Regions from separate parts of the Ferdinandcohnia sp. FSL W7-1320 genome, predicted to be linked through region 1. Evidence: predicted binding sites of a transcription regulator. Region 1 holds the regulator's gene; each other region holds the start of a gene.

What was found. The regulator Rex, encoded in region 1, represses fermentation and respiration genes when NADH is low (regulators of the CRP and FNR family bind a similar motif). The targets are predictions, from matches to a motif close to TTGTGAAATATTTCACAA.
Region 2: the regulator Rex is predicted to act here: its motif matches at 5,125-5,142, upstream of NST91_RS25320 (DoxX family membrane protein).
Region 3: the regulator Rex is predicted to act here: its motif matches at 3,222-3,239, upstream of NST91_RS13235 (DUF1641 domain-containing protein).
Region 4: the regulator Rex is predicted to act here: its motif matches at 1,678-1,695, upstream of qoxA (cytochrome aa3 quinol oxidase subunit II).

Annotation. Positions count from the first base shown of each region.
Region 1 is NZ_JBBPAM010000001.1:318,964-326,426, reverse strand. It holds gene NST91_RS01670 (CPBP family intramembrane glutamic endopeptidase) at 94-819, shown strand; gene NST91_RS01665 (YdiK family protein) at 823-1,032, shown strand; one part of gene NST91_RS01660 (IS3 family transposase) at 1,136-1,546, shown strand; one part of gene NST91_RS01660 (IS3 family transposase) at 1,549-2,469, shown strand; gene tatC (twin-arginine translocase subunit TatC) at 2,537-3,286, opposite strand; gene NST91_RS01650 (twin-arginine translocase TatA/TatE family subunit) at 3,303-3,494, opposite strand; gene NST91_RS01645 (redox-sensing transcriptional repressor Rex) at 3,530-4,189, opposite strand; gene moaC (cyclic pyranopterin monophosphate synthase MoaC) at 4,218-4,700, opposite strand; gene NST91_RS01635 (ABC-F family ATP-binding cassette domain-containing protein) at 4,834-6,768, shown strand; gene tsaD (tRNA (adenosine(37)-N6)-threonylcarbamoyltransferase complex transferase subunit TsaD) at 7,054-7,463, opposite strand, start outside.
Region 2 is NZ_JBBPAM010000001.1:5,297,178-5,304,640, forward strand. It holds gene acsA (acetate--CoA ligase) at 252-1,961, opposite strand; gene NST91_RS25305 (ABC transporter ATP-binding protein) at 1,980-2,693, opposite strand; gene NST91_RS25310 (ABC transporter permease subunit) at 2,713-3,543, opposite strand; gene NST91_RS25315 (aliphatic sulfonate ABC transporter substrate-binding protein) at 3,594-4,589, opposite strand; SAM riboswitch class I at 4,707-4,816, opposite strand; gene NST91_RS25320 (DoxX family membrane protein) at 5,167-5,670, shown strand; gene NST91_RS25325 (hypothetical protein) at 5,718-5,876, opposite strand; gene NST91_RS25330 (IS110 family RNA-guided transposase) at 6,304-7,463, shown strand, end outside.
Region 3 is NZ_JBBPAM010000001.1:2,636,301-2,643,763, reverse strand. It holds one part of gene NST91_RS13250 (IS3 family transposase) at 1-726, opposite strand, end outside; one part of gene NST91_RS13250 (IS3 family transposase) at 729-1,139, opposite strand; gene NST91_RS13245 (MBL fold metallo-hydrolase) at 1,365-2,600, shown strand; gene NST91_RS13240 (DUF3006 family protein) at 2,602-2,865, shown strand; gene NST91_RS13235 (DUF1641 domain-containing protein) at 3,301-3,714, shown strand; gene NST91_RS13230 (NAD(P)/FAD-dependent oxidoreductase) at 3,764-4,948, shown strand; gene NST91_RS13225 (hypothetical protein) at 5,604-5,777, shown strand; gene NST91_RS13220 (hypothetical protein) at 5,829-6,152, opposite strand; gene NST91_RS13215 (undecaprenyl-diphosphatase) at 6,282-6,800, shown strand; gene NST91_RS13210 (GNAT family N-acetyltransferase) at 6,903-7,361, opposite strand.
Region 4 is NZ_JBBPAM010000001.1:556,043-563,505, forward strand. It holds gene NST91_RS02775 (hypothetical protein) at 1-338, opposite strand, end outside; gene NST91_RS02780 (VanW family protein) at 447-1,313, opposite strand; gene qoxA (cytochrome aa3 quinol oxidase subunit II) at 1,755-2,669, shown strand; gene qoxB (cytochrome aa3 quinol oxidase subunit I) at 2,864-4,813, shown strand; gene qoxC (cytochrome aa3 quinol oxidase subunit III) at 4,810-5,406, shown strand; gene qoxD (cytochrome aa3 quinol oxidase subunit IV) at 5,408-5,689, shown strand; gene NST91_RS02805 (RDD family protein) at 5,782-6,297, shown strand; gene NST91_RS02810 (hypothetical protein) at 6,373-6,597, opposite strand.

The DNA.
Region 1 (7,463 bases):
ACTAATGGATATAAGCGAATATATGATACAATACAAAAAGTGGACAAAAGTATAAAAACTTGATATTTATTCCAACTACTAAAGGAGATTTTCATGAAAGCTCGTTATTGGTATGTCATTTTAACTTACATTATCATGCAGTTCTCTGGAATTTTAGGTATCCCGCTTCTATTGCTTTTAGGCATCGGAGATGATGTTGACCCGAATACGATTATTGCCCTTTGGACTGTTATTAGTTTTGTGGCGGCACTTCCGATTGTTTTATTTTTATTAAGACAAGATATTAATGAAAGACATCAAAATCTTCATCGTTCTTCAAAAGGAGAAGCGATTGGATGGGCAATAGCAGGTATATTCATGGCAATGACTGCTCAGGTTATTGCAGCTAATATTGAGATTCATTTGCTTGGTATTGAGGCTGGTTCTGAGAACACCCAAGAAATTATGGCCTTGGTAAAATCCCTACCACTGCTTATAATCGTAGTTTCCATTATTGGGCCAATCCTTGAGGAAATTATCTTTCGCCAAATTATTTTTGGTTCCTTATATAAAAAATTTAACTTTTTCATTTCTGCCCTGATTAGTTCGTTAATCTTTGCAGTAGTGCATATGGACTTTACGCATATTCTGATTTATACAGCGATGGGCTTTACCTTTGCCTTCCTTTATGTACGGACAAAACGGATTATCGTTCCAATCTTTGCACATGTTGCAATGAATACTTTTGTTGTAGTGGTTCAAACGATTTTTGCAGATGATATAGAAAGGATCATGAAGCAAGCCGAGAAGCTGCAACAGACATTTATTGGAGGCTTTTAATTTATGCGAAGAACTTCACCTTTTGTAATGGGCATCATTTACACGCTAATGGGGATTCTGTTTACCTATATTGCGATTAATAGTGCAACAGAGACCGTTTGGAACTTCTCTACCATCCTTCTAGCACTTGTCGCAACATTCGACTTTGGTGTGGCTATCCGAATGTTTGTCCTTCACAGTAAAATAAAAAAGATCTCAAAAACAAAAAAATAACCTCACAATAAACTGTACCCTGTGTAGTAGACACATTAAAAAAAGTCTGCTGCACAGGGTCTTTTTATGTACAATAGATTAAAAATAGTGCGGGAGAGATAGTATGAGTAAAAAAATATTCTCGGAAAAAGAGATCGAATTACTAGCTAAAAATCCATATGTAAAATCAGTAAGTCCCAAAGGTATTACCTATTCAGATGAGTTTAAGGAGCACTTTATAACTCAAAATGACCTGGGGAAGTTTCCTAGAGAGATATTTGAGGACTGTGGGTTCGATACTGAGGTATTAGGTATGAAACGGATTGAGTCTTCTGGAAAAAGATGGCGAGAAGCTTATCGTAAGCACGGAATTCTAGGACTTCGTGATACAAGATCAGGAAACTCAGGTAGACCAAGGGAAAGAGAGCTTTCCACTGAAGAAAAATATGCAAGGTTAGAGGCCGAAAATAACCTGTTGAAAGCAGAGAATGAACTATTAAAAAAGATACGATTCGCAGAAAGGGGGATGAAGAAGAAATAAAATTGTCAGCTGACCAGAAATTTAACCTTATTCATTCCGTTATCGAGAAATACAATCTAACAAGGATGGTAACCCACCTCTGTAAAGTAGCTGGTGTGTCCCGTCAGGGATACTATAACTACTTTTCTGCTAAACAAGTTCAGAGAAGGAAGGATCGGGAGAAAAAGGATGAATCCCTTCGGGACCTGGTTTTAAAAGCATACAATTTCAAGAACCGTAAGAAAGGGGCTCGTCAAATTAAGATGGTATTGGCAGGTCAGTTTAGTGTTGTTTTCAATCTTAAGCGAATCAGAAGAATCATGAAGAAATACGGGATTGAGAGCCCTTTTAGGAGAGCGAACCCCTACAAGCGCATCATTAAGGCTACGCAGGAGCACAAGGTCGTCCCGAACTTACTTAACAGGGAATTCAAACAAGGAATCCCACACAAGGTCCTTCTTACGGATATAACCTACCTATATTTCGGAAAAGGTAAAAAAGCTTATTTATCAACCATTATTGACGCTTCCACCAATGAAGTCTTAGCTCATCAGGTCTCTGATCGAATTACTTTAGATATCGCTACGGATACACTTAAGAAGTTAAAGAAAAACAGGAGAATCAAACTGGCTAAAGGAGCTTATATACATTCTGATCAGGGAGGTCACTATACCAGCCCTGTTTATCAAAAGCTGGTGAAAAAATTCAAATTGGAACAATCAATGTCTAGGAGAGGTAACTGTTGGGACAACGCCCCACAGGAATCATTCTTTGGTCATTTTAAGGACCTGGCTGATATAAAATCATGTGAAACTTTAAAAGAACTTAAGCAAGAAGTGAAAGCTGCCATCCACTACTACAATCACTACAGATATCAATGGAATATGAAAAAGATGACCCCTGTTCAATACAGAGATCATCTTCTTAAAGTAGCCTAGCTTTTTTTAAAATGTCCTTTACAAGGGGTACAGATTACAACGGAGGTTATTTTTTTTATAGATTTCCCTACTCTATCGAATTTGCCGCTTCCATTTCTGCTTTTAGTGCCTTCCTGTAGGCACTTTTTGATACAAGAATACTGATTTCATATAATCCGAATAACGGTACTGTAACCATTAAATGCGAGATTATTTCAGGAGGTGTGATTAAACCTCCGATGACTAATAGAATAAAATACGCGAACTTTCGTATTTTAGATAGAAACATTGGTGTTACTATTCCCAATCTTGTTAAAAACATCACAATAACCGGCAGTTGAAACAAAAAGCCAAACGGTAAAGTCAATTGCAACAGGAATTGAAAATATTCGTTAATTCCAATCACCTGATTTATATCAAGGCGTTCCGCTAACCTTGTCATAAAGTTCACTACAAACGGGAACAAAATAAAGTAGGAGAAAGAAACTCCTATTAGAAAAAGGATTACCGAAAGCGGAATATAACTCAAGGTTACCTTTCTTTCCTTTTCATATAAGCCAGGACTGATGAAGGCCCAAAGTTGATAAAGTAGAAAAGGAGATGAGATAACAAGGGCAATGATAAAAGCAAATTGCATATAGATTTTAATTGGATCTGTCATACGAAAAGCATTCATTGTCAGCTCTTTTGCTTCCTCTGCATTTTGCAAATAGAGAATAACTGGCTCTGCGAGAAAAAAGCTTCCTAATGCAACAATGAAGAAGAAAACGACTACGTAGATCAGTCGTTTTCGTAACTCTCCAATATGATCATAGACGGACATTTCTTTTTCATTCATGTGACTCATCCTATCATTACTTCACATCTTGAGTTTCATTCTTCTTAACATCATCATCGTCATCGTCTGCTAAACCTTTTGTTGCGTTTTTAAACTCACGCAATGTATTACCCGCTGCTTTTCCTAGTTGAGGCAACTTCTTCGGTCCAAAGATTAATAACGCTGCAAATACAATCAATAAAATACTACCGAATCCAAGACTTCCCACTGTAAGTCACCTCCCTACAATTATAAGATCTATTATTATTCTTCACTTGAATCATTTGAATCATTTGAATAATGCTTTAAGAAATATACAAGGGCTTGTAGTTCTACGGCCAAATCAATATGGTGAACCCGAATATGTTCAGGCACATTGATTCGTGCTGGGGTAAAATTAAGAATACCCTTGATCCCTTTATTAACCAAGCGGTCTGTAATCGACTGAGCTGCCCCAACCGGCACCGTTAGAATAGCCACCGTTACATCATCAGGCAATTCTTTTTCCAGGTCATCAAGATGGTGTACCTTTACTCCACCAATACTACTACCTACCTTATTATAATCCACATCAAACGCAAGCTCAATTTTTGTATTATTATTTTTTGAAAAATTATAATGTAAAAATGCTGTACCTAAATTCCCTACACCGATTAAAGTAACCTTCGTTAACTCGTCTTGATCTAAGGTCTTACTAAAAAAGGATAATAAATAATTGACATTATAACCATACCCCTTTTTTCCCAATGCTCCGAAATAAGAAAAATCTCTCCTAATTGTTGCGGAATCAACCTTAACCGCATCACTTAGTTCTGCAGATGAAACCCTCTGTTTTCCTGAGGCATGCAAATTTTTCAAAAATCGATAGTAAAGTGGCAGCCTTTTGGCAGTTGCTTGTGGTATTTTTGATTGTTCAAGATTCACCTTAATTCCTCCACTAACTTGGAACTAACTATAGCTCCCTTATAAAATCTCCGTTCTTTCCACCTGTTTTTTCAGCCAAATAAGTTGGTCCAATGACCATTCCTTTATCAACCGCTTTACACATATCATAGACAGTTAGCGCACAAACAGATGCAGCAGTAAGTGCTTCCATTTCGACACCTGTACTGCCCTTTGTTTTAACTGAAACCGTGATATTTAAAATATATTCATCTTGGATTGTCCAGCTAAAACGTATATCAACGCCCTTTAATGCCAATGGATGACACATCGGAATTAACTCTGACGTCTTTTTGGCTGCCATAATCCCGGCAACCTGAGAAACAGCAAGGACATCACCCTTACTAACCTCATTATTTATTATTTGCTCATAAATGATTTTATTTACAGTAATACTTGATTTTGCAATTGCTGTACGGACAGTATCTGCTTTTTCCGTAATGTCGACCATCTTGGCACGACCTTGCTCATTAAAATGGGTAAATGATGACATAAACAAACCCTCCCATAAACTATACACTATTTTAACACATCTGTCTTTGATACATCTGTGAACAATATCATTGCAGTTGCTCTAATTAGACAATATAAGATACACTGATGATAGAAACAAGAGGTGAAATAACATGATTTTACTACAAGTAAATCAGCTCAAAAAGTATTTTGCTGCTGATCTTATATTATCGAATATAAAGTTAGAAGTACAAACTCGCGACCGTATTGCCATCGTTGGACGAAACGGTGCTGGAAAATCAACACTTTTAAAAATTATTGCTGGCCATATGTCTCATGATGGCGGTGAAATTATCAAACCGAAAAGTGTTACCATTGATTACCTCGCTCAAAACACCGGACTTGAATCGAGTTTGACCATCTGGGAGGAAATGCTAACTGTTTTTGCCTCCTTACAAAAGCTTGAAAAAGACCTTAGAGACTTAGAGGTTAAAATGGGAGACCCATCCCTCTTTGAAAATCCGGTTGACTACCAAAAATTACTTGAAGAATATGATCAGCTACAGGTTGATTTTAAGGAAAAGGGAGGCTATCAATACGAAGCTGATATTCGATCCATTCTACATGGTTTTAATTTTACAGAAGAAGACTACCAAACCAAAATATCCAGCTTAAGCGGCGGTCAGAAGACACGCCTTGCCCTTTGTAAACTATTACTAACCAAGCCTGATCTGTTAATCTTGGACGAGCCAACTAACCACCTTGATATCAACACACTTACGTGGCTAGAACAATATCTACAAGGATATCCTGGAGCACTATTAATCGTATCCCATGACCGATACTTCCTTGATAAAGTGGTCAACCAAGTTTATGAAATTTCAAGACACACAAGCACCAGATATGTCGGTAACTATAGCAACTATTTAAAACTCAAGGCTGAAAACTATGAACTTGAGTTGAAAAAATATGAAAAACAACAAGAAGAAGTGGAAAAGCTAAAGGATTTCATCGCAAAAAACCTAGTTCGAGCTTCAACCACCAAGCGTGCCCAAAGTAGACGAAAGCAACTTGAAAGAATGGAGCTAATGGACAGGCCGTTAGGTGATGAAAAGTCAGCTTCCTTCCGATTTGAAATCGAGAGGCAAAGTGGAAATGACGTACTAAGTGCAAAAGATATCACCGTTTCGTACGAAAAAGGCAAACCGATTATCAAAAATATTAATTTCAATATTTACCGTGAAGATAGCATTGCTTTAGTGGGTCCAAACGGAATCGGAAAATCAACCTTACTAAAAGCAATTATTGAAAAACTCGACAACGTAGAGGGAACATTTCGCTTTGGTTCACATGTGACCATCGGTTACTATGATCAACAACAAGCGGACCTCAACTCGAACAAGCGAGTTTTAAATGAATTATGGGACGAATACCCTCTTAAAACTGAAAAAGAAATCCGTACGGTTCTTGGAAACTTTCTCTTCTCAGGGGATGATGTGTTAAAAACCGTTTCAACCTTAAGTGGTGGCGAGAAAGCAAGACTTGCCCTTTCGAAGCTAATGATGGAGAAATCTAATTTTCTCATTCTTGACGAGCCTACCAACCACTTAGACCTTGATAGTAAGGAAGTACTTGAAAATGCTCTAATTGATTATCCCGGTACAATCCTTTTTGTTTCCCATGACCGATATTTTATTAACCGCATTGCAACAAAAGTGTTTGAGTTATCTAATGAAGGACTTACAGAATACTTAGGTGATTATGACTACCACCTTGAAAAGAAGTTTGAAATGGAGGAACTCGCAAGGCTAGAAGCCCAAGAGTCAAAGAACACCAAACGTGAAGTGGTCCAAGAAAAGACATCCTATGAACAAGAAAAACAATTAAAGAAGCTTGAGCGTCAAAGAAAACGCAGAATCGAAGAAATCGAGTTGGAAATTTCAACAATCGAAGAAAAAATCGAAGAAAATGAACAGCTTCTCTGTGATCCAGAAGTCTATCAAAATCATGAGGAAGTTCAACGAATTAATGAAGAAAACGAAAAATCCTCAGCAAAACTTGAAGCGCTTATGGAAGAATGGGAATCTCTCCACGAAATCAGTGGATAACTAACATCCTAGAACTTTACACCTATCAACAAAATAAAGATATCCCCATCTCTAATTTTTAGAATGGGGAATTTTTTTGATTACTTACACAAAAAAATATAGTTATACACTATCTTATCCACGTTATCCACATAATCCACACTTATCAACAGACTTATCCACAAAAAATGTCCACAAATACATATTAGTTATTTCGGTACTTTTTATAAGTTTTCCACAAAACCTGTGATTATGTGGATTATTTATCAACAAAAAAGCCCTCTTTAATAAAAGAGGACTTTTTGACTATCTTTCAATGTCTAACCCAGGATTAGCATTCAATGCGTAAGACGAACGCTTTCCTTTTTCGTACAACACACTACCAACTGCAGCAATCATTGCGGCGTTATCTGTACATAATGAAAATGGAGGAATAATGAGTTTAACCTCTGGCATATCAGAAAATGCATGCTCTAAAGCTGCACGAAGCCCTTTATTTGCGGCAACCCCACCAGCTAGTAATACTTGTTTTACCTTATATTCTTTAGCTGCCTTCACTGTTTTAGTCACTAAGACATCGATCACACTTTCCTGAAAGCTTGCTGCTAGATTCTTCGGATCAATGGTTTCTCCTCGTTGTTCAGCATTATGAAGGGTATTAATAACAGCAGATTTTAATCCACTAAAACTAAAATCGTAAGAATCCTCTTCTAGCC
Region 2 (7,463 bases), 5.0 Mb from region 1:
GGGATTCGGACTCTCACGACAGAAACCTTTAACCTCGTATCCGAATATATAGCTGATTCAGACTCAACCAACTGAAACCGGTGGACCTGTGTCAGAATGTACGCGAGATTCGGACTCTCACAACCGAAACCTTCAACCTTTGTGTCCAAATGTATACCTGATTCTGAACTATATCTTTCCTTGTATAAAGAAAACAGCGTGAGTACAATCTCACGCTGTTTTCTCTAATATACCTCTATAACTATAACGCCTTACCTTACTACTTCCTTTTCAACTTCTCGTGCTTTTAGCTCTCTTCTTAAAATTTTTCCGCTAATCTTTGTTTTCGGCAGTTCATCCAATACTTCAATTTCCCTTGGAGCGGAATGTGCTGCAAGATGTTGTTTAACAAACACGCGAATATCCTCTAGTAAGTCTTTCGTTGGGCTGTAACCGTTTTTTAGAACGATAAAGGCCTTTACGATTTCCCCTCTTATTGGGTCTGGCTTTCCGATGACACCTGCCTCAGCAACCGCTTGATGTTCAATTAGCTTACTTTCGACTTCAAAAGGTCCGATTCGCTCTCCAGAAGAATTAATCATATCATCGCTTCGCCCTTGGAAAAACACATAGCCATCCTCATCTAAAATAGCCAAGTCACCTGATACATACCAACCATTTACAAAATATGAATGATACTTTTCTTCATTTTTCCAAACTTCTCTCATGATTGATGGCCAAGATGCCTTAATGCCAAGATGACCTACCTGACCATTTGGGAGCGGATTTCCGTCATCGTCGATTATGGCAACTTTGATACCTGGAAAAGGTCTCCCCATTGAGCCCGTTTTTATAACCTCTGATGGAAGATTGACGATCAATTGTCCGCCCGTTTCTGTCATCCACCAAGTATCATGGATTCTTTTTCCCAAAGCTTCAATCCCCCAGGTAATAACCTCAGGATTTAACGGCTCTCCAACACTTAAAATATGCCGTAAAGAGCGTAAATCGTATTCGTTTAATACTTCATTTCCTTCTGCCTTTAACATCCTGAATGCTGTAGGTGCACTATACCAAACCGTTACTCCTGTTTTTTCAATTGTTGAATACCAGGAATCTGCATTAAATCTCCCACCGTTAACGACAATTGTGGCACGATTTAGCCAAGGAGCAAAGATTCCGTACACCGTTCCTGTTACCCAGCCGGGGTGTGCGGTACACCAATAAATATCGTCCTCTTTCAAATCAAGGACCCATTTTCCCGTTTGGTACTGTTGAATCATCGCGCGATGTGCATGCACAATTCCCTTTGGTTTCCCGGTTGACCCACTTGTATAGTGAATATTGAGGCGATCTTCAAGCTCCAACCATTCAATCACTCTATTCTCACTTTTCGTTTCAGCTAATGCCTCTACAAGTGAGATTTCATCTTCCTTACACTTTTCTGATCCCTCCGTAATAAACACGGTTTCGAGTGAAGGCAATTCTTGTTTTGGGACCCTTTTTACCAACTCCGAGTCAGTGATTAAAAAACGACCCTCACAGTCTGAAATGCGATCCCTTACCGCATCCTCCATAAATGCTTCAAAAAGCGGTCCTGCAACGGCTCCGATTTTAACTGCTGCAATCATCGCAATATACATTTCCGGGTTTTTCGGCAAAAAGATAAAGACAATATCGCCCTTTTTAACCCCGTATTTTCTTAACACCGACGCTAAGTGGTCCGATTTTTCTTTGATATCTTTAAATGTAAAAATTTGTTCTTCTGCTTCATTAATGTAGTGAAGGGCAACTTTGTCTCCATACCCATCGTCGACATGCCGGTCAATACATTCATACGCCATATTGACTTGCCCAGTTTGATACCAACTAAACTCCTTTTCAACTTCCTCCCATGAAAAGTCTTGGTATACCTGATCATAGTTTTGTAGATTATAGGTACCTTCAAAAGGTCTTATCGCACCTAATTGTGTGGTTGTCAATTCCACTCTCTCCTTTCTTTAACTTAGTAGAGACAATATTTCCGCCTTCAATTGTGCCAACTTTATATCACCACGAGATCTGGGCTTTGGATCATCAATGTGAATCGTTTGATAGATTTCACCCGGCTGCCCTTTTAAAATAACAATTCGGTCGCATAAATAAAGTGCTTCATCGATATCGTGAGTAACGACGAGCATCGTTGATTTGTATTTCTCCCATATTGTCAGCAACAAATCTTGCAACTGCATTTTCGTAAATGCATCAAGCGCACTAAATGGTTCATCTAATAGCAAAACTTGAGGTGCTGTGATAAGTGCACGAGCAATCGATACTCTTTGTGCCATCCCACCGGAGATATCCTTTGGATAATGATTTTCAAATCCTTGCAATCCTACTAACTTTACATATTCCTGGGCTTTTTCACTTTTCTTACTATCATTCTTTAAACCAAACGAGATATTTTCTAATACTGTCAACCATGGCATTAAACGTGATTCTTGAAAAATAACGCCCACCTTTTCATGAACGGACTTAATGATGTCCCCGCTTATTTTCACCGTACCTGTATAATCCGAATCTAATCCAGATAAGACACGTAATAAGGTGCTCTTTCCACACCCACTCGTACCTAGTACTCCCACAATTTCACCTTGTTTTGTTTCAAGATTTATATTTTTAAACCCTGTCGTACCATTCGAAAAGGTTCTAGAGACATTTTGAACTGCCAGCATCTAATTCATCCTTTCAGGTCTACTTCACAAAGCTATCCTGCCAGTGAAGAGTTTTTTCCTCTGTTTTCTTCAAAATGGAATCTGTTATTTTACCTAAAATCGCAAATAGTACGATGCTTGCGATGACCGTCTCAGGAGAATAGGAGTTTTGGCCAACAACAAGCAAATATCCAATCCCCTGACTAGCACCCATTAATTCAGCTGCAACGACAAACATCCAACCTAGCCCAAGCCCACTTCGGATTCCAACTAGAAAAGAAGGAAGGGATGCAGGCAATATTACCTTTCTAATTAACTCAAACGATGAAAAATTATAGATTTTCCCTACCTCAATCAACTTTCGGTCAACACCCTGTATGCCTGACACGATGTTTAAATAAACCGGAAAAAATACCCCAACCGCAATTAGTGTAATTTTTGATGGTTCTGCAATCCCCATCCACAAGATAAAAAGAGGTACCCAAGCAAGGGACGGAATCGAACGGAAAGCCTGAATCATCGGGTCTAGTAACTGTTCAGCAATTCTAAAATAGCCGACCAATGAACCAAATATAACAGCAGCAACTACCCCAATGAGAAACCCAAAAAAGATGCGATATAACGTAATCCCAATATGGCCCCACAGACTTCCATCTCCAGCAAATTCAATTATTTTCGCAAGGATAACCGTTGGTGCCGGCATAAGATGACCTTCAAGGACACCAATATGGCTTAAATATTGCCAAACCACGATTAAAATAGCCGGGATGATACTCCCAAGTAGAACTACTTTTAGACTTCCTGATAATACAAACTCACGCTTTGATTTCACCTTAATTTGTCTAGTCAACGCTCCGCCTTTTGTGCTCATTTTACCGTCTCCTATCACGAGGAAGTGCCGTTTTAAAAGAGGCACAATCCCTATTGTTTAATTACGTTTTCCGCAAACGTAGGATTAATCAATTCCTGAACCAGTTGATCCAATTTAACATCTTTTCCGATGATTTCCTGCGCTTGAAGCACCTTACCTGCTTCGGTTAATGCCTCAATTTGTATTTCACCAGGAACAGGATTAGAAAAATCATTTCGTTCATTTAATTGTTTATTAGCAACTTCAATATCAATATTTGCGGACTTTGCCAAAATTTCCGCTGTTTCCTCTGGATTTTCTAAAACCCATTTACGAGCCTTTTCGTAGACCTCAATGACTTTTTCTACGTACTTGGGATATTTTTCCGCAAACTCAGAACGCACATTTAAGGTTCCATACGTATTAAAATCTGCATTGCGGTAAAAAAGGTTCGCATCCGTTTCTAATTCAACTCTTGCCATATGAGGATCTAACCCCGACCATGCATCCACCTGACCAGAAGATAACGCGGCCGCTCCATCTCCATGCTGGAGGTTAACGATTTCAACATCTGATGGACTTAACCCTTCCTCATTAAGGGCGCGTAATAGGAAAATATATGGGTCTGTTCCGATAGTTGCAGCAACCTTTTTTCCTTTTAAATCACTTATATTTTGAATCTTTGAATCTTTATTTGCGACCAATGCTGTCCACTCTGGCTTCGAGTAAATATACACCGATTCAATTGGAGCACCCTTTGCTTTTGCCATTAGAGCCGCTGCGCCTGCAGATGAACTGAAATCCGCACTTCCACTATTTAAAAATTCCAATGCTTTATTACTTCCTTGACTTAGAACAAATTCAACCTTAATTCCCTCTTCTTTGAATGCTTCTTCAGCCCACCCAAACTCTTTTAACACAAGACTCGTAGGCGAATAAAAAGCATAATCTAATGTGATTTTTTTAGGTTTTTCACTTCCTTGACTCGCTTTACTTGTGCTATTCGAACAACCTGCAATTCCAATCAACAGTAATACAGCAATAAAAATAACGCTTATTTTCTTCATGTCTGTACCTCCAGTATTTTTATAGGAAAACTAGGAATAGTACTAATACAACTTCTAACTTGCATATCCTAACGATGAAAAAAGCCCCCTTCTAGTAAGAAGAGGGCTTTTTTCCTCCTCTTATCTTTCAGGTAATTTTACCTGATGGAATTAGCACCTTTTCAAGAATAATCTTGAAGGTTGCCGGGTTTCGTAGGGCCATGTCCCTCCACCGCTCTGGATAAGAGTCCTTTATTAAATTAATACGTTCTAGTTTTACTTTATAAATGGATTATAGAGTGTAAAATACCCAAAGTCAAACACTTTTTGAAAAATTTTCCCTTATTAAAATTTTCGGTGATTATAATCATTCCCTATACAAAACGTTAACTTTGAGACTATAAATACAATCAAAAAACATTTGTGTCATATTTGTGAAGCCCATTGCTTTAATTGAAAATCCATTGTATATTAAGAGTGTAGAAAGTTAGTGAAAAACTTCACAAACTAACTACCCAAGCTGGCAGCTAAAACGATCATATTTTTTTATAACAACTTGTGAATAGTTTCACAATATAAAATAAAAGGGGAGATTAAGATGAGAACATTCTTAAAAGGACCTAAAATGGCAGTTATTTGGACAGTATTACGTGTATGGTTAGGTATTCAATGGCTAGAAGCTGGTTTTCATAAATTGACTGGAGGATTTGACGCAGGTGGATTCCTCCAAGGAGCACTTGCAAAGGCTGGTGGCGAACACCCAGCAGTGGCAGGTTGGTATGCAACATTCCTAGAAGGCTTTGCCGTTCCAAACGTTGATATAATTAACGTACTCATTCCATGGGGAGAAGTTCTAGTTGGACTTGGATTAATCTTAGGTGCTGCAACAATCCCAGCATTAATTGCAGGGGCATTCATGAACCTAAACTTCTTACTTGCTGGAACAGTTAGCACAAACCCAGTACTTTACACATTAGCAGTTATTCTCTTATTCGCAGGCGCTGCAACATACTACTACGGTGTAGATAGATTTGCAGTACCATTCTTAACAAAACGAATTCATGTGAAAAAAGATACTAAAACAGCAACAACCACTGCATAACTAAAAAAAGGAGTTCTACCCGATTTTGGGAGAACTCCTTTTATATTCTACTCATCATCAATCTCGCCGTCACCGATTTCATCTTCCTCTTCAATCTCTTCAATTTCCTCGCCTTCCTCAGGTCTTTCGTCATCCCCACAACCCGCTAAGAAAAACATCGGAAATGCTAATAATAACAGCATGAATAAGCGTTTTATTTGGTTCATTACTTAACCTCCTCGTATAGTAAGTTTATAGTCCTCTTTCGAGGTAATTTCCAATTAAAATATTGTTCTTTGATAATTCTATAGATGTTAGTTCAGATAGTGGGGGGCTAGCCCCCCACCATCTGAAAAAGTTTTCCAAAGGGTGGACTTTTCGTGATGTCCCTAGATAATGGTCTTAGGATCGTTTGGGGGATTTCTATCATCTCCTGTAGCTTTGACTACTACAAAAGTCTGTCTCCCCAGTCCTTGTTCGAACTTCTAACCCGCAGGCTGTTCCCTTTGGCAGCCCATGCTGGAAGTTGCAGCTTCCAGGCAGCTCATGGACCAAAGTGAGTTCTAATACGCGAGGGTGATTGACCGACAAGTACACTGGGGATATCCCGAAGAGTCCTTCCCTTGATCCTAGATTGAAAGGAGGTTAGCCACCATGAAATTATTTGTTGGAATAGACGTTAGCTCTCAAGATATGAAAGCTTGTGTCATGAATTTTGAAGGAAAAGCATTAACTGCTCTCACTGTTGACAACAATTTGACAGGGGCATCTTATCTGAAAGATCTGATTGTCAAGATAGCCCAAAGTAACTCAATTTCCGAGATTCAAATCGGGATGGAGGCCACTTCAGTCTATAGTTGGCATCCTGCTATGTTTTTTCACGAGGATGAATCTCTTAAAGAATTTAAAACAACAGTCTTTACTATTAATCCAAAACTAATTAAAAAATTTAAAGAGTCATATGTTGACCTGGATAAAACAGACCAAGTCGATGCTTGGATTATTGCAGATCGCTTACGGTTTGGACGTCTTCCACTAACGGCGGTCATGCAGGAACAATTTATTGCTCTTCAAAGGTTGACAAGAATGAGATATCATCTCGTTCATAACCTAACGCGAGAAAAGCAATATTTTCTGCAACACTTATTTTATAAGTGTAGTTCCTTTACGACTGAAGTGGATAGTTCGGTTTTTGGAAATGCCATGTTAGAGCTATTTCTTGAACAATATAGCTTAGATGAAATTAGCTCAATGGATCTTCAAGAACTTGCGAATTATCTTCAAGATAAGGGCAAAAATCGCTTTACTGACGCCGAGTGTGTGGCGAAATCCATTCAAAAGGCTGCGAGATCTTCCTACCGATTATCAAAGTGTGTGGAAGATTCTATCGACCTATTATTAGGGACTTCAATAGAGTCCATCCGTAGTATAACTAAACAGATTAAAGAACTTGACAAAGCCATCCAAAAGCTTCTAGAAGGTATCCCTAATACCTTACAGACGATTCCAGGAATAGGCCCAGTCTATACCGCTGGTATTTTAGCCGAAATTGGACAAATTGATCGCTTTGATAACCAAGCTTCCATTGCCAAATATAGTGGACTTACATGGTCCAAGCATCAATCAGGCAAGTTCCAAGCTGAGGAAACCAAAATGATACGTTCAGGAAATAGATTTCTTCGTTATTACCTTGTTGAAGCTGCCAACTCGGTTCAACGAAATGAACCTGAATTTCGGGCATACTACCTGAAAAAATATCGTGAGGTTCCTAAGCATCAACACAAAAGAGCACTCGTCTTAACGGCAAGAAAACT
Region 3 (7,463 bases), 2.3 Mb from region 1:
ACAGTTACCTCTCCTAGACATTGATTGTTCCAATTTGAATTTTTTCACCAGCTTTTGATAAACAGGGCTGGTATAGTGACCTCCCTGATCAGAATGTATATAAGCTCCTTTAGCCAGTTTGATTCTCCTGTTTTTCTTTAACTTCTTAAGTGTATCCGTAGCGATATCTAAAGTAATTCGATCAGAGACCTGATGAGCTAAGACTTCATTGGTGGAAGCGTCAATAATGGTTGATAAATAAGCTTTTTTACCTTTTCCGAAATATAGGTAGGTTATATCCGTAAGAAGGACCTTGTGTGGGATTCCTTGTTTGAATTCCCTGTTAAGTAAGTTCGGGACGACCTTGTGCTCCTGCGTAGCCTTAATGATGCGCTTGTAGGGGTTCGCTCTCCTAAAAGGGCTCTCAATCCCGTATTTCTTCATGATTCTTCTGATTCGCTTAAGATTGAAAACAACACTAAACTGACCTGCCAATACCATCTTAATTTGACGAGCCCCTTTCTTACGGTTCTTGAAATTGTATGCTTTTAAAACCAGGTCCCGAAGGGATTCATCCTTTTTCTCCCGATCCTTCCTTCTCTGAACTTGTTTAGCAGAAAAGTAGTTATAGTATCCCTGACGGGACACACCAGCTACTTTACAGAGGTGGGTTACCATCCTTGTTAGATTGTATTTCTCGATAACGGAATGAATAAGGTTAAATTTCTGGTCAGCTGACAATTTTATTTCTTCTTCATCCCCCTTTCTGCGAATCGTATCTTTTTTAATAGTTCATTCTCTGCTTTCAACAGGTTATTTTCGGCCTCTAACCTTGCATATTTTTCTTCAGTGGAAAGCTCTCTTTCCCTTGGTCTACCTGAGTTTCCTGATCTTGTATCACGAAGTCCTAGAATTCCGTGCTTACGATAAGCTTCTCGCCATCTTTTTCCAGAAGACTCAATCCGTTTCATACCTAATACCTCAGTATCGAACCCACAGTCCTCAAATATCTCTCTAGGAAACTTCCCCAGGTCATTTTGAGTTATAAAGTGCTCCTTAAACTCATCTGAATAGGTAATACCTTTGGGACTTACTGATTTTACATATGGATTTTTAGCTAGTAATTCGATCTCTTTTTCCGAGAATATTTTTTTACTCATACTATCTCTCCCGCACTATTTTTAATCTATTGTACATAAAAAGACCCTGTGCAGCAGACTTTTTTTAATGTGTCTACTACACAGGGTACAGTTTACCATTGGTCTTGGCATTTTTTTATGTTAGTTAAGTAGCGCACTTCTTATCATTTTTTGATACAATCGGCTTTAAATGAAATCATAACAAATAGTAAATTGTTTAAAATTTCACCAAAAGAGGGACAAACTATGTATCCATTTAAACAAACTTTTTTTGCAATCTATTTCTTCGCTACACTTTTGATAATCGGTGGATGTTCACAGGAGGAAAATCAACCTAATAACAATATTGAGAACATCACAAAAACGACTGAGGAAACGGAAATTAATCGTGATGAGGATACCCCATCCCCTACCGAAAAGCAAGAAAAGGCAATTCATTCATTATCTGAACTTACCGTTCATTATATGGATGTTGGTCAAGCTGATTCAACCTTACTACAATATACGGATAAGGGTGAAGAATATACTATCTTGATTGATGCAGGGAATTGGAACAGAGACGATGTCATACATTACTTACATTCCCAAAACATTTCCGAAATTGATATCGCAATTGGTACACATCCAGATGCAGATCATATTGGTCAACTCGATAAAGTTATCAGTACGTTTAGTGTAGGAGAAGTATGGATGTCCGGAAATACGAGTACATCCCAAACGTTTCAGAGGTTACTTCAAGCGATCGATCAAAACGAGGTTGATTATTATGAGCCAAGACGAGGCGATGAATTTAAAGTTGGCCCACTCCAAATTGATATTTTATATCCGATCTCTGTTTCAGAAAATGACAATGAAGAATCTATTTCGCTAAAGCTCACGTACGGAGAGGTTTCTTTTGTTTTTACAGGTGATGCAAGTCGAAATGATGAATTACGGATGATAAATGGTAGTATTGATGTAGACGCTGCTATCCTTCATCTGGGTCATCACGGTTCAAACACTTCTACTCACCCTGCTTTTCTAAAAGAAGTGAGTCCAGACATTGCAATCTACAGCGCTGGAAAAGATAACAGCTATGGGCACCCACACAAAGAAGTGGTCGATCTAATTCTAGGGTCCAATATTAGACTTTATGGAACGGATGTACACGGGACGATTATTGTTAAAACGGATGGCAAAAACTATGAGGTGTTGACCAAAAAGGACGGTAAGATTACTCCCCCTACTTCTGGACGTGTACCTTTATCAAAGCCAGAACCAACAAAAAAGGATAAACAAGAGCCCGGTGATAAATGTATGAATATAAACACAGCTAGTTTTGAACAGTTACAAGAAATCATTCATTTAGGGCCAGCACGTGCAAAGGAACTGATCAACCTACGGCCTTTTACATCCATTGATGAGTTATCACGCATAAAAGGAATTGGTCCGTCAAGAATGGAAGATATAAAAGCACAAAATCTAGCTTGTGTAGGAGGATAACATGAAAGGCTATTTGGATCGAATCGAAGAAAATCGACATGCAGTTATTATAGTAGAAGAAATCAATAAGGAATTCATCATTCCTTTCAATCAATTACCTAAAGAATCATCAGCAGGATCCTACTTTGACATTAGCATCGAAAATGGAAAAATCATTTCCATAACACTAAATGAGAATGAAACAATCTCACAACAACAAAAAGTAGATGATATGATGTCTAAAATCCGTAAGAAGAATTTCGGAAGCAAATTTAAGAAAAATTGACTTGAGTGCCTATCCCTAATGTATTAATCCATTAGGGACAGGCGTTTTTCTTAGAAAAAATCATTTTTATGTTGTTTTTCTGATATATTTTTAGCGGAATTACCAGATACCATAGATAAAATGAATGCGATGTATGAATGAAACACATTTTACGAATTGCGAAAATTGCGTTATGATTAAAAAGTCACAGGAATGTCACATCATCTAACGTTTTAAGGCGAAATACATAATAGATGCACTTTACCAACAAGGTTTAGATTTCATATGAATTGTTTCTTTTACTAGATAACTAGGATATTAGAATACACATGAATTTGGTATAAATCAGTTAATGTCTTCCCCTTTTAAATGTGAATATGTGAACATTTTCTCGATATCAGTATATTAAAACCAGGTAATACTTAGTGAAAATTCAACGATGAAGGAGAATTGAAAATGTCAGAAGTATTGATTCAAGAAAAAGAGGCTACAGGCACAGAAAAAGAATTACTTGATCAATTATTAAAACCTGAAGTGCAAGAATCGCTCACTACTTTAGTCGAGCAACTACCAAAGTTAACAGAGGCTGTAAATCTCTTAACAAAAACATATGATTTAGCTCAATTAGTGGCTACTGACGATGTTCTAAAAAATGATACAGTCAGTGCAATCAAAGAAATTTCTGAACCTGTTATTGGCTCAGTTAAATCAATTGCTGCTACTGCTATTGAAGCAAAAGACCGTGCTGAAGCTTCAAATGAAGTGATCGGGCTATTTGGTGTATTAAAATTATTGAAAGATCCAGAAGCACAAAAAATGTTACGTTTTGTAAGCGCATTTCTAGAAGTTCAAGCTGAACGTAAAGCTTAATTAATAATCAGTACCCTTTTTATTACTTAGTAAGGACGGAGGATAAATCATGTCAAAAAAAATCGTCATCTTAGGTGCAGGTTACGGAGGTTTATTAACTGCTCTAACATTACGTAAATATGCAAGTAAAGAAGAAGCGCAAATTACAGTGGTGAATAAATACCCTACTCACCAACTTATTACAGAATTACACCGTCTTGCGGGTGGTACAACAACTGAACGCGCAATCTCTTTCCCGTTAACAAAGCTTTTCAAAAATAAAGATGTCAACGTGGTAATCAGCGAAGTAACGTCTTTCTCAGTAGATGAAAAAGAAGTCCAACTTGCTGATGGTTCTGTTTTGGATTACGACAACTTAGTCGTTGCTCTTGGTAGCCAAACTGGTTTCTTTGGTATCCCAGGTCTTGAAGAAAACAGTTTTGTATTAAAATCAGTTGAAGATGCAAACCGCATCTACCAACACATTGAAAGCAAAATTGCAGCTTATGCGGAATCTAAAAATCCAGCAGATGCAACAATTGTAATCGGTGGTGGTGGGTTAACTGGTGTTGAACTAGTTGGAGAAATCGTAGACCACTTCCCTGAAGTGGCTAGAAAATATGGTGTTGACTTTAATGACCTAGACATCAAATTAATTGAAGCTGGCCCTAAAATCTTACCAGTACTTCCTAATAACTTAATCGAGCGTGCTACTGAAAGTTTAGCTAAACGTGGCGTTGACTTCTTAACTGGCTTACCTGTTACAGGCGTTGAAGGAAATAAAATTTCCCTAAAAGACGGTTCAACAATTGAATCGAACACATTTATCTGGACAGGCGGCGTTGCTGCACTTCCAATCGTTCAAGAATCTGGCCTTGAATGTGATCGTGGTAAAGCAGTTATTGACGAGTATTTGCGCTCTAAATCACATCCAGAAGTATTTGTGGTTGGTGATGCGTCTGTGGCACTTCCAGCAGATGGGGGTCGCCCATTATATGCGCCTACTGCACAAAATGCATGGCAAATGGGTGAATCATGTGGATATAACCTTTTCGCTATCCTTAAAGGACAAAAGCTCGAAGAATTTAACCCAATCAATTCTGGAACGCTTGCTAGTCTCGGACGTAAAGACGGCGTAGCTTCTGTTGGTGGAAACAATATTCCTTTAAAAGGTCTTCCAGCATCCTTGATGAAAGAAGCTAGTCATGTTCGTTACTTATCTCATATTAAGGCCCTTTACGGTTTAGCATATTAAGATTTAAATTAAAGGCTCTTTTCTAAAAGATTGTTGCTTTCTGATAATAAAGGCAAAACTAGTTGATTGGAGCGTAAGCTGGCGACTCCTCGAAAATGTATTCACATTTTATTCGTGCGTGGGTTATTTCAAAGAAGCAAATTCAATGTCCAGCGGGAAAAGCGTGGGACTTGAGACCCCGCAGGAGCGGTAGCTACGAGTCCAGTTTCAGCGGCTAGAAACTCGAGAAATTTCAACTCCTCCTTCAGAGGCAAAATACGCCTCTTTGTCGGAGTCTCCGACGCACAGGAAGTGCTAGTGCCGACTCCGCCACAGGACGTGGCGCTTTAGTCGGCCAATTTTCTCGTTTCTGTCAAGCCGCCTCCACATTTCGTTGAGGAGGCTCAAGCCACGCCCGCGGAAAGCGTCCACCTGAAGCGGAAGTCAACGATATAAAAAACAACAAAGTCCGCGAAAACAGCCAAATTAAATAACTATAGAAAGCCAATTTTCTTGAAAATTGGCTTTTTGTATTAGGATCATGGGGCGTTGCTGGAGTATATGTTGTAAAGTCTATGTGTATCTTGTTATGCCGCTATTGATAATAAGAGTTGCGTAATTACCTAAATACTTGCACATGATAAAAGAGACCATATTAATCAAGGGAGGAACTGCGATGAACTTTAAAAGTAAATTACAAGAAGCTCAAGATATTATCCATACGGCACATCATCATTTAAAACAAGTGAATTCGAGTAGTCCTGAATCAGAGGCATGTCATTTTGCCCAAAGTGAACTAGAAAAAGCGCAACAAATTATCCAACAGGTTCAACAACAAATACATAATTAGATTAGAGATTGAAAAATGGCTGGGACAATTTAATCCAGCCATTTGAATTTATCATTCATTTTTTTGTGGTTGAGTTGGAATTTCAAAATCAGGATTTATTTCTTTTGCAATTTCCGTTGCAAGATCGTAGTTTACTTCAAAAGGATTCAGTTTTAATTCAGAGGAATTTTGAAACGAATTTTGGGCTTGCTGAAATCTCTTTTGAACTTTTTGATTAATCCGGCTATTTCTACCTCCAAATAAACCAAGTATAGTTACACCTAATATAGAAATCCATATCCACATTCTATTGTTTCGTTTTCGTTTGAATATCTTCAGTGATTTGTTACCACTCAAGCTATTAAGTACGGATGACAGTAGTTGCATATAGTTCATAACTCTTCCCTCCTCACTTTATTGTGTGGAGTAGAGCAAACAATATATGTGGAAATAATTAAAAACCCTTGAGTGTATGATTCAAGGATAAGATCAAATAATAGGGATAAAACCTCAGAGGTGATCCTTATGGATGTGAAAATCTTTCGGGCGATACATCAATTGACAGGTCGTTCTTCATTAATAGATCAATTCATGATACTTGTTTCAAACAAGGTTCGTTATGTATATTTCTTAATTTTGATTGTGATGTGGTTTAAAAAGTATCCATATAGACAAATGACGAATAATGCTGTCATTTCTGCATTTATTGCACTAATTCTAAATCTCTTCTTTAAGTTATTTATTTCAAAACCCCGACCTTTTTTGAAAAGTCGTGTTGGAATCTTAATTCCTTCAAAGATTGATTCTTCATTTCCAAGCAAACATACCCTACTCGTTTTTGCAGTTTCGACTTCGATTTTACTATATAATCGTGTTCTAGGCTCAATCATGACTGGATTGGCTGTACTAACGGGTTTTTCGCGAATTTGGGTAGGACATCATTACCCATCTGATATAATTGGAAGTGCCCTTCTAGGCTCAGTAACGAGCATGTTTATTCACCAAAAATCAAGAGAAGGAAATGTAAAAGCCTTTGCTAAATGATATACTAGCCTTCATTTGAATAACCACTACTAAAATGACACCAAGCCTCATAAATGGTGTCTTTTTTCGAGACATCATGTACGTTCACAAAAGGGGAATGGACTACTCCAACTTTTTCTCAAAACAGTCAACAACCTTCCCTTCCAACTCGCTTTTTCCATAAAATGAATATCCTACTGATCTCCAAAACCTTTTTGCCTGCTCATTGTTGTCTAATACACCAAGTCGAATCTTCTTGAAATGTTGTTGTTTTAGACTTTCTTCAAAAGCAACATACGCCTTTTTTCCGTAACCTAGAGAATGATAAGCACCATGGATCATAAATAAACCAATCCAAGGATGATTGTCTTTTGGGTTATGATCTAAAAAATCAATTATTCCAATAGGTTCTTCATTCATCTTTATTAAATAACTATTTGTTGTTGAGTTGAGCAGTTCACTTCTTACTTCTTTTATTGTTCTTACAGGATTGCCGTTTTCTATCATGTTGTATGTCGGATTTGAGTTCATGATGTCTAATGCCAGGTTTAATGATTCTTCTGTGATTGATTCGAAGTTCATATTTTGAGACTCCTTTTTCACATAGTTGTGCCAGGTTACCTACTTTCTCTCCCCTTCCATCTACTTATACATTACTTCGAGTTGTAGTCCTTTTCTATTTTA
Region 4 (7,463 bases), 240 kb from region 1:
TGGTTTTGGTTATTTTTAATGATTTCTTCAAGCTGTTTCACTTTTTCCTGAAGACTATCAATATCTTCCTGCATCTTTTTCTTATCTTGATCTGACTGGTAATCGTCTACTTGAGATTGAAAGTCCGCAGCAGTATCTGTATTTAGCTGAATGATTGCACCAATAGTTGCTAAAGCATCACCGGTAGCAGATAAAACACCGCCAATTATTCCTAAGATGGTTCCGCTATTGTTAGGTGGTTTATATACAAAGTTGTTCGGAGTTGAGTTCGAGTTGTTTACATTTATTTCAGGTTCAGCAGCTGAGGTGATAACAGTAGCCCTTTTATCCTTTTCCATGAACTCCCCCCATAACTATTTCAGATATTATAGGGTCACAATTAGCCCATTTCTAATATATTCACCCAGACTTATAAAGGTGTAGAATTAGTTTTTAATAATCAAACTCTATCCTGTTTTTGTTTTAGGTACAATCTTACGAGGAGTAAAATTGATATCCTCTGATGAATAGACGGTTACGATAAGAGTTCCTCCATGTACCTTTGCACGAATTAAAATCGGCTGATTGTATGTATTCTTAAAAAGAAAGTCAGGCCCATACCAACTCACCGTTGCATCGCGCCCAGGTGGTACATAGCCAACTCGTTTGGTGTGAGAATAGCGTTTTACAATTTCAACACCTGCACGATCAACGGCATTAAAGAGTGTGGAGGAAGTCTGGCATATTCCACCCCCGATTCCTTCAATTAGTTCTCCTCGAATGATTTCAGGTGCAGGCTGATACCCTCTAGCAGCAGTTCGTTTTCCAACAACTTTATTAAAAGAGAAGGTTTCATTTTGAAAAAGAACATAGCTATCGATGGCTGCTGCTGATAGAGCGATATTTGTGGAGCGCTTCTTATTGGAAGAGTTAAAGTGCGTCACATACTGCCCAATCTGTTTTACTCGAATCGTTGATAATAGCTCGCTATCTACACGGGGATAAATACGCTGTATCGGTACTTCAAGGTATTCTCCTTTTCCGAAGAACGAAGAGTAAAACAATCTTGAAAATTTGTCTTTATCTAATTTTATACCCACATGTTCTTTGATAATTTCATTTGACTTGCCAATTTTTGCATCCTTTGGCTCCTCATATACCTGTTCTTCTAAATAGGTAAGAAAGTCTGTGAATTTTTTTATGTTTAAGGTGGGTATGCCGAGCAGTGGTATAGAGTATTCAGAACGATTAATAGTTGCGATTGGTTCTCCTTTATAGGTTATGTAAAGATTATCCTGAGGATGGAACTGCTGTACAGAAAGGAAAAACAACATTGCCAACAATATTTTCAGTGTCCCCACCACCTTTTCGAAACTCTTTTTTTATAGTATGGATGGTTACTTCAAATTCCATTAAAAATAGGAGAAGTTTTTTCGTTTTAAAATTTGTAACAAATTGTTCAAATTCAAAAAAAAGCCTGTGATTTGCGTCACAACAAGGTTTAAGGCATTTATGTTAAGATAATTATTTTTTACAAATACTTCCTTCCCTTTTCTGTAACAACTTTTTGATATCTCGCATGTTATCATCATTTACACAGTGATAAGCTTTATAAAATAATTTCGCGAAATAAAATTTAGCTTCAATTTTTTCAAGATATTACGAAAAAAACAAGTAGCTAAAAAATTTTTGACAACTTTGTGAAGTTGTACACATATTCGTCACAAGCCACATAGTTGTGAATGAAGAGCATCCATTCGGAAAGGAGTACACTAATGAAAATCAAATGGTTTTTCTTATCGATGGTTATTACTATTGCCACAGTGCTTGCAGGTTGTGAACCCGTAATGGTTCTTGATCCTAAAGGCCCACAAGCCGAGAGGCAAGCCCATGATATCTTACTCTCAATTGGAATCATGGCATTCGTAATTATTGTCGTTTTTGTATTGTTAGTTTATATGCTTGTAAAATATCGAGCTTCTAAAATGCCAGAGGATTACGAGCCACCACATATTGAAGGGAATCCGTGGGTTGAAGCGATTTGTATTGGTATTCCAATCTTAATTGTGGGTTATCTATCAGTTGTTTCGGTTCAAAGTAACTACATTGTCGAGTCAGCTCCTCAAGGCTATGAAGAGCAAGAGCCATTGGTTATTTATGCATCATCCTCCGATTGGAAATGGCACTTTAGCTACCCTGAAGAGGATATTGAAACAGTCAATTATCTATACATCCCAACTGATCGTCCACTTGAATTCAGACTTTATTCATATGGTCCAATCACAAGTTTTTGGATTCCACAACTTGGTGGGCAAAAGTATGCCATGGCCGACATGATCACAACTTTGCATCTTGCAGCCGATGAGCAGGGTGAATTAATGGGACGAAATGCAAACTTTAGTGGTAAAGGATTTGCGGAAAATAGGTTTAGTGTAAATGCCGTATCTCCAAAGGATTTTGAAGAATGGGTAGATGAGGTTAAAGAAACTGCACAACCTCTCACTGAAGAAAAGTTTGAAGAGATACTAGAACCAGGTCATCTCGGACAAATGACGTTCACCGGAACTCATTTAGGGTTCGCACCACCGCCAGAGCATAACCATGGATCAGATGATACTGAAAAAGGTCATGAGGACCATGAGCAGGAGCATTCAGAGCACGAAGGTCATTCAGAACATAACAATCATTAATAACAGAAATAAATTGAACGCCGAATTTATACTTCAGATAGGAGTTTAAAAAGGAGGATGAAGAGGACCACGTCAACAAAAACGCCACGGCCTCATGTCTTGTCGGCACTAGCACGTCCTGTGCGTCGAAATTTCAAGTGTCTTATTCACCGGACTTTTTAAACATCATCTTCATTTGAAAGGAGTAACAACGGATGGAATTCTTCGAACGTTTTGCCATACCACATCCAAGTCCCGCCATCTATGCAGCGATGGTTGCAATTGGACTTACGGTAATTGGAATTATCGCCGGATTAACCTATTTTAAAAAATGGGGTTACCTATGGCGTGAATGGTTAACAACCGTTGACCACAAACGAATTGGTATTATGTATTTAATCTCCGCATTAATCATGCTGTTCCGCGGTGGGGTAGACGCGGTTATGATGCGTGCACAGCTAGCTTCACCTGAGGCGAAGTTATTAGATGCGCAGCACTATAATGAAATTTTTACAACACATGGTGTAGTCATGATCATGTTCATGGCGATGCCGTTTATCATTGGATTCATGAACTATGTTGTTCCACTTCAAATTGGTGCGCGCGACGTAGCATTTCCACGCTTAAATGCGATCAGCTTCTGGCTTTTCTTTATGGGGGCAATGCTATTTAATATCTCCTTTGTAATTGGGGGATCACCTGATGCTGGTTGGACATCATACTTCCCACTTGCTGGTAACGAGTTCAGTAAATCAGTTGGAACAAACTATTATATGCTCTCGTTACAAATTTCGGGTCTTGGTACATTGATGACTGGTATCAATATGATTACCACCATTCTAAAAATGAGAGCACCTGGTATGACATTAATGAGAATGCCAATGTTCACATGGTCTACATTAATAGCTAACTTAATTATCGTAACGGTTTTCCCTGTATTAACAGTTGCATTAGCAATGGGTACAATGGATCGTCTATTTGGAACACATTTCTTTGCAAGTACAAACGGTGGAATGGATATGCTTTGGGCAAACCTATTCTGGGTATGGGGACACCCTGAAGTGTATATTTTAATCTTACCTGCGTTTGGTATTTACAGTGAGATCATTTCAACCTTCTCAGGAAGAAACTTATATGGTTACAAATCAATGGTTGGTTCAATGGTCATTATCTCAGTTCTTTCATGTCTAGTTTGGGCGCACCATTTCTTTACAATGGGGCAAGGAGCAGCATCAAACAGCTTCTTCTCAATCACAACAATGGCGATTGCGGTTCCAACTGGTGTGAAAATCTTTAACTGGCTGTTTACCTTATGGAGAGGTAAAATCCGTATGACAGTACCGATGCTTTACTCAATTGGGTTTATTCCACTTTTCACAATCGGTGGGGTAACTGGGGTAATGCTCGCGATGTCAGCAGCTGACTATCAGTATCACAATACAATGTTCCTAGTGGCACATTTCCATAACACAATTATTCCTGGTGTAGTATTCGCAATGCTTGCTGCACTCACATACTATTGGCCAAAAATGTTTGGCTTTATGTTAAATGAACGAATCGGAAAATGGGCATTCTGGTCTCTATCAATTGGATTTGTTTTAGCGTTCTTCCCAATGTATATTACTGGATTAGACGGTCAGGCTCGTCGTATGTACACATACTCTGAGTCAACTGGATTTGGTCCATTGAACATGCTTTCATTCATTGGTGCTGGAATCATGGCGATTGCCTTCATTTTAATTGTGTATAACATTTATTACAGTATCCGTTATTCACCAAGAGATATTGGAAGCGACCCATGGGATGCACGTACTTTAGAGTGGGCAACACACACACCTGTTCCTGAGTATAATTTCGCATTTACACCAAGTGTGAATTCCAGTGAGCCATTCTGGGATGATAAGAAGAAGAAGCACAAGCTCTTCCCAGGTAAAATTGAAAAGATTCACATGCCGAACAATAGTGGTGTTCCATTTATCATGAGTAGTATCTTCTTTGTATGGGGCTTCTCGTTCGTATTTGCGATGTGGCCATTGTTGATTATTTCAACAATTGGTATCTTTATTTGTATGGCATACCGTTCATTTGAACAGGATCATGGACGATATATTACTGTTGAAGAAGTAAAGGAAACAGAAGAAAAATTAGGAGGTGCTAAGTTATGAAACTAGATCACTCGCAACCTCTTGAATATAGTACGCACGAAAACGAGTTAAATATTTTTGGTTTCTGGATTTTCCTTGGTGCCGAAATTATGCTTTTCGCAACCTTGTTTACATCTTATTTTACATTAGAGAACCGCGTCGGCAGTGGTCCATCAGGTGCAGAGATTTTTGAAATCTCACCTGTGCTAATTGAAACATTTCTACTATTAACAAGTAGTTTTACAATTGGTCTTGCAGTTCATGCGATGCGCCTTGGCAGACAAAAGGAAATGATTGGATTCTTCGTAGTAACATTGCTTTTAGGTTTAACCTTCCTAGGTGTTGAAATCTATGAGTTTGTTCACTATGTCCATGTCGGAGCTGGACTACAAACAAGTGCGTTTACAGCGATGTTATTAACAACATTAGGAACACATGGACTTCATGTTACATTTGGTTTATTTTGGGGAACGATGATTATCCTCCAAATAAGAAAAAGAGGCTTAACTGCACAAACTGCTGGTAAATCGTTTATCTTTTCATTGTATTGGCACTTCCTAGATGTAGTCTGGATCTTCATCTTCAGCTTCATCTATTTGAAAGGAATGATGTAATATGAGAGAACTATTTCCAGCAAAACAAGTCATGGGCTTCGTATTTTCATTAGTTCTTACGCTTATTGCTCTTTCGGTGTACTTCTTAGATTTATCCTTTACGGCAGGACTAACAATTCTGATTGTAACGGCATTTGTGCAAGCATTGCTGCAACTAATTGTATTCATGCATGCTGGTGAATCAAAGGATAAATGGGCAATCTACGGAAATGTATACTTCATGATTTTTATAGCGTTAATTACAATACTTGGTACATTATTCCTGCTTATTTGGGATATGTAATGAAAGTAAGAGTGTCTTTATAGGCACTCTTTTTTTTATGGAGAATAGTAAGGTTAAGGGTTTAATATAGATTATGAGAGGAGGGGGGACCGTTGTATGCTTCGTTTCGATTGAGGTTCAAAGCTTTCATGATTGATTATATATTAATTTTGTCATATTTAGGTTTCCTGTTTATTGCGTCAGTATTTTTGTTTCCGAGTTTGCAAGAATTATTCAAGGGCTCATTAGTAGTCGCGCAGTTCTCAGGATTTATAATGGTGACTTTGCCAGTTTCTCTTTATTTCATAATTAGCGATTCAAAAAATGTCGGACAGTCATTTGGAAAACGTAAATCAGGAATAAAAGTGGTCAAGAAAAGTGGCGAAGCCGTGCCTTTGCTGCAAATGGCTTTTCGGACAATCTTAAAGTTATTACCTTGGGAGTTTTCACATTTTCTTGTATATCGTTTAATTGATATGGGCGATGGGGAGTTTCCTTTCACTTACACAGTGATTGGTGGGCTCATCTACGCGCTTATGTTTTCTTATATTTTGACATGTATTTTTACAAAAAGGAAACAATCTATATATGATCTACTAGCGAAGACGTATGTGTTAAAGGTGCAGTAATACTGCATCTTTTTTTGCAAAATAAAAAGCTTAGCCGAATGAGTGGCTAAGCCTATACATAATTAATTGATTTATTTATTTAATCTTGTTTGCGCCTTGTGCCTTAAGTAACATTTCTTCAGACGCGATCAAAAATAACCCCATTAAAAAGACAAAAATAGCTCCCATGACCGTTCCGATTCCGATTGGTGTTAGCACACTAGAACCGCTTCCGAAGAATCCAAGACAAAAAATAATGATACCGGCAATAAGCACTGTTCCCCCAAAATACTTAACAGCCTCAAGCATAGTAGATTTCATTTTTCCTCATCCTCCTACTATATATTATTAATCTTGTTCACAAAATTGTCAAATATAATTCACTAAATGTTCAAAAGTTATATTTTGGGCGAGGAGTGCCGAAGAAACATTAAATGAAGTTGGCTCGAGTTCAGACATGATTATGGTATTCGTAGCTGTCATGTCCGAGGTTAGTTTGGTTTCAGACATAATCATGCTATTTTGGAGCTGTCCTGTCTGAAGTTAGCACATCTTCAGACACGCACTTGCTATTTCTTAGCTGTCATGTCCGAAATTAGTTTGAGTTCAGACACAATCCTGCTATTCTGGAGCTGTCCTGTCTGAAGTTTGCACATCTTCAGACACGCACTTGCTATTTCGTAGCTGTCTTGTCCGAAATTAGTTTGAGTTCAGACACAATCCTGCTATTCTTGAGCTGTTGTGTCCGAAGTTAGCTCAGCTTCAGACACAATCCTGCTATTTTGGAGCTGTCGTGTCCGAAGTTAGTTTGAGTTCAGACACAATCAATCTATTTCGTGGCAGTTCTGTCCGAAGTTAGCTCATCTTCAGACACAATCAATCTATTTTGTAGCTGTCCAGTCCGAAGTTAGCTTGACTTCAGACACAATCCTGCTATTTTGGAGCTGTCCAGTCTGAAGTTAGTTTGACTTCAGACACAATCATGCAATTTCGTGGCTGTCTTGTCCGAAGTTAGCTCAGCTTCAGACACAATCCTGCTATTTTGTAGCTGTCCAGTCTGAAGTTAGTTTGACTTCAGACACAATCATGCAATTTCGTGGCTGTCTTGTCCGAAGTTAGCGCAGCTTCAGACACAATCCTGCTATTTCGAGGCAGTCCAGTCCGAAGTTAGTTTGACTTCAGACACA